Regions from separate parts of the Methylophilus luteus genome, predicted to be linked through region 1. Evidence: riboswitches for the same ligand, from Rfam matches in the RefSeq annotation. Region 1 holds a riboswitch; the other holds the start of a gene.
What was found. Region 1 has a riboswitch for thiamine pyrophosphate ahead of thiC (phosphomethylpyrimidine synthase ThiC). Riboswitches for the same ligand answer to the same signal wherever they lie in the genome.
Positions count from the first base shown of each region.

Region 2: linked by a shared signal. The riboswitch ahead of ACFQ1Z_RS05385 (TonB-dependent receptor) and the one ahead of thiC (phosphomethylpyrimidine synthase ThiC) in region 1 are both predicted to bind thiamine pyrophosphate.

Region 1 covers NZ_JBHTKB010000003.1:253,220-255,616, forward strand. The annotation lists gene ACFQ1Z_RS13525 (PAS domain S-box protein) at 1-304, opposite strand, end outside; gene ACFQ1Z_RS13530 (hypothetical protein) at 513-920, opposite strand; TPP riboswitch at 1,064-1,174, shown strand; gene thiC (phosphomethylpyrimidine synthase ThiC) at 1,202-2,397, shown strand, end outside.
Region 2 covers NZ_JBHTKB010000001.1:1,193,967-1,196,363, forward strand. The annotation lists gene ACFQ1Z_RS05385 (TonB-dependent receptor) at 1-1,370, opposite strand, end outside; TPP riboswitch at 1,468-1,571, opposite strand; gene ACFQ1Z_RS05390 (cupin domain-containing protein) at 1,747-2,022, opposite strand; tRNA gene ACFQ1Z_RS05395 (tRNA-Ser) at 2,113-2,202, opposite strand; gene def (peptide deformylase) at 2,227-2,397, opposite strand, start outside.

The sequences.
Region 1 (2,397 bases):
GCATCATGGAGATCATGGTCACTTCAGGGTTGTAGGTGACCTTGGTACAGATCTCGTAAGCCAGCATGCCGATAAAATGCATGGCCCAGATGCCTGCTCCCAGTGACGCCGAACTGGCAAGAATGGAAAATCTCTGCGAAACCAGTGAAGTCTGTTTTTGTGACAGGCGAGTGAGCTGCAAGGCCAGCACTGAGCTGCCGATAGCGACCAGCGCTGACAGGATCACCAGCCATGGATTATAAGTACCGAACAGCAAAGGGGTGGGCGAACCTTCCCGAAAAAAGAAAATACTGTACCAATCCATGCGCTACGTGCCTTGAAGAAAAAGAGTTGATTTGCAACGGCTAGTCTAGCGCGTGACTGCGGAAAATTATCTTTAGAATAATGCTGTTTTAAAAGGCTAATTCTGAGTTTAACTTGTTGACTTGATTGATATTTAAGTCACCCGGCAAATATAAAAAAACCCTGCGCAGGCAGGGTTTTTCACGGGCTGGTGCGTGCCGCCGTGCTGGTCAGTGGCACAGCACGTGACAGATCAGCTGGTAGCAGATAGTCATAAAACCTATGGTGGTCAGTACAAAACTGATGGCAGAAAACACTTTCCATTTCATTTTGCTCCAGAAGTCAGTGTCAAACGCGGCAATGGTGAAAATGGTTGGGTTGGTAAAGCCGCCTATGGCGACACAGACACAGGCAAAATGGTGCAGCTCTATACCGGCGGTTCTGGCTGTGGCAAAAAAACCCAGCTGAAACAACGCCATCAGGGCATAGTCAACGTGGGCACGTATCATGGTTTTGTAATCGATCAGAAATCCGCCATCTATCCCCGGTATGGGAAACCAGCGGGCGAATGTCATCAGCCATGCCGATAAAATTAAAGCGGTAGTACAGGCGACTGCGCCTATCAATAAGACTTCCATGTTTCTCTCCTGAGCGTTGGTTTAAGGGTGTCCCGTATTTTTAATTGTGTCGGGAAATGTGATTGTAGACAGATCTGTCTGTCAATATGCGCCACGGCAAATGCGGTGTCGCTTGCGTTATCTGTGGTTTTCACGCACAATCCGTTCCTTGCTAGGGGTCTGTAAATCCTTCGTTTTAAAGGTTTTGCAGTGAGAATTACCCTTCGAACCTGATGCGGTTGATACCGCCGTAGGGAATGCAAAGTCCCGCATCCTTACGTCTTTTCTTTTAAGGATGCCCAATGAACGCCATAGACAAAAATCTTCAGTCCCAGAGCCCGCCGTCTAAAAACACCAGATTCGTCAATGCGGATGCCAAAGTCGACGAAGCCACCAGCAAACCCTTTGCCAAGTCGCGCAAGATCTACGTTCAAGGCTCACGTGCTGATATCCAGGTGCCGTTCCGGGAGATCTCGCTCAGCGATACGCCTTCCAGCTTTGGCGGTGAAAGCAACCCGCCAGTCGTGGTGTATGACACTTCCGGCCCGTATACCGACCCGGCAGTGGATATCGATATCCGTAACGGTTTGCCAGCCTTGCGTGCGCAATGGATCATGGAACGTGGTGATGTAGAGCAGCTGGACGGCCCCAGCTCTGATTTCGGTCACCAGCGCCTGGTCGATCCTGAATTAGCCGACATGCGTTTCAACCTGCACCGCAACCCTTTGCGCGCCAAAGCCGGCCACAATGTCAGCCAGATGCACTATGCGCGCCAGGGCATCATCACGCCGGAGATGGAGTTTATCGCCATCCGCGAAAACCAGCGCCGTGAAAACATGAGCGAACTGCTGCAGACCCAGCATCCTGGCCAGCACTATGGCGCCAGCATCCCTAAAGTCATTACGCCTGAATTCGTGCGTGACGAAGTGGCGCGTGGCCGTGCCATCATCCCGGCCAACATCAATCACCCTGAAATCGAGCCCATGATCATAGGCCGTAATTTCCTGGTCAAGATAAACGCCAACATCGGCAACTCGGCACTAGGCTCCTCTATTTCTGAAGAAGTGGAAAAAATGGTGTGGGGCACGCGCTGGGGCGGCGATACCGTGATGGATCTGTCTACCGGTAAGAACATACACGAGACGCGCGAGTGGATCATACGCAACTCACCGGTGCCTATCGGTACCGTGCCTATCTACCAGGCGTTGGAAAAGGTCAATGGCAAGGCCGAAGACCTGACTTGGGAGATCTTCCGTGACACCTTGATAGAGCAGGCGGAGCAGGGCGTGGATTACTTCACCATACACGCTGGCGTACGGTTGGCGTATATCCCGATGACGGCCAAGCGCATGACCGGTATCGTCTCACGCGGTGGTTCCATCATGGCCAAATGGTGTCTGGCGCACCATAAAGAGTCTTTCCTGTATGAGCATTTTGAAGATATCTGCCAGATCATGAAGCAGTACGATGTGAGTTTCTCACTAGGTGATGGCTTGCG
Region 2 (2,397 bases), on a different contig from region 1:
GATGTATACAGTAATTGATCCGCGTTAGCCTGATAATTCAGGCCTAATTTGGCTCCAAAAAGGACTTCGTCCAGACGCTTTTGCGTGCTGCTAGGGACAGAGGTAACAAATCCACTATCAGCATAGTCGGCCTTGAAATCCTCTACCCGCAGACCTGAGACCAGTGTTAATTTGTCAGTTAAATGGCTATCTAATTGTCCAAACAATGCCGTGTTCTCTGTTTTGTATTTACCCCTCAACTGAGTCAATTCATCAGGCCCGTAACTTCTGTAATCGACACTGGACTTGAAGTGTTCATCTTGCACAAAACGATAAACACCTACCGTCCAATCCGTGGAGCCATTGAAGATACGGCCAGCTTTATCAGACAAGGCACGTAACTCAAATGAGTAATTGTCGCGGTCACGGTTATGTTTTTCGAAGTCATTCTCTGTTCTCCAGTCACCATCAAAACTGTAGGTGGATGAAGAATTTAAATAAGTGGCTTCAGACTGTATGATCACTGCATCCGAAGCCTGCCAATTAGCCTTTACCGCAAACGCGTTGGTGTTCTGTGTGTCTGCACCAGGCTGATTGGCCTGGCTGCGCCTGGAGTTGTCCAGGGTAAATGCGTCATAGCCATTATTCACATTCACATGCATCAGGGTGAAATCCAGGGTCAGGTCTTCAGTCGCGAATAACTTGAATTTACTGCGGAAGGTCAGCTCATCCTGCTTTTGCGTGTCGTCCCTACCCAGGGTGTCGTTTTGCATATAGCCATCAGATTTATGCGTATAGATAGAAGCGCGCCCCAGCAACTGGTCCTCGACTATGGTACCGCCTACCGCGACGCCAAAGTTACGCGTGTTGTATTCACCTATCCCGGCTTGGGCGCGCATTTTAAATTCTTTGCTAGGCTCGGCACTGCGCATGGTAATGGCGCCGGCAATCGCATTGGGGCCGAATTTAGTGCCCTGAGGCCCTTGTAGCACTTCTATCGCTTCAATATCAAACAGCGTAGCTGCACCACCCAGGCGGCTAAAGTCTATGCCATCGATGATCAAACCGACTGACGGGTTCACCGGGTTATCGTATTGACTGAGTATGCCCATGCCGCGGATCTGGAAAAATCGTCCGCGCGATGCCCCTGCTGACACATTGACATTCGGTGCCAGGTTCAACACTTCTTCCAAATGCTGCGCGCTACGAGCTTCTATGGTTTCCTTGTCGATCTCGGTCAGGCTGACAGCGGTTTTCTGTGCGGTGCTGGGGCGGAAATCCGCGCTCACTACGACGTCAGGCAGTTTGACTGCTTCGTCATCCTCGGCGGCCAGCGCGGGCGTGGTCAGTAACAGCCCTATCAGGGACAATGGTTTGCTAATCGGTTTCAAGGTAATCCTTTCTATAAGACACATAAAAAGGACAGGGGGAGAGTGACAATGACGTGAGTAGGTGTGTTGAGGGGACAACAAACCAAAAACTTTTGCGTTGTAGATGCTCTGCCTGTCCCTACGCCAGCATTATCTGGGTCAGGTTCATTGGGTTCCTCGCTTGCGCGAGATCTCAGGCGTTAGCCACCCCAAGGCGGTTTGATTTTTCAATCAGGATGAGATTGTAGTTTGATATCAATTACTTTGCTAGAGAGTGATGCGCTATTAGGCTTAAATCCGCTGCATACTTTGCAAAGTTTAAACATAGCGCCTGCAGCAAAAACAAAAAACCCTGCATGGCAGGGTTTTTTTATTGAATACTTGCTACAACAATCAATTAGAAATGTTTGTAGTGTTTTTTCAATTGTTTAACTACTTCCCACTGGGATTTCAGGCCTTTTGGAAACTCAACGTAGTCACCAGCTTTGATAGTCACTGTGTCGCCACCTTGTGGAGTCACTTTGAATTCGCCTTCCAACACATAGGCTTTTTCAGTCATGGTGAAATCGAGAGGGAATTTTGAAGGTGCGCAATCCCAGGTATTCCAGCTTTTTACGCCCAGGTCTTTCAATTTTTCTTCAGATGGATTGTGGTCGATGATGATTTGTGTCATGACATTTCCTTAATAAATAAAGCGATAATAAAAACTTTAAATGGTAAAACTTTAAATAGAAATGCCGCAATCATGCGGCATCTTGGTAACTGGCGGAAGAGGTGAGATTCGAACTCACGGAGGGCGTGAACCCTCGACAGTTTTCAAGACTGTAGCATTAAACCGCTCTGCCACTCTTCCGGAAGGCAGGATTATAGCAAAATATCAGTCATCTGGAAACGTTATTCCAGGAAAAAGTACATCATTAAAGCCAAATTTTGACATATCGCGGATACGCATGGGGTAAAGAACGCCAAACAGGTGGTCACATTCGTGCTGCACCACCCGCGCATGAAAGCCGCTCGCAGTGCGGTCTATCACATTGCCCTGCGGGTC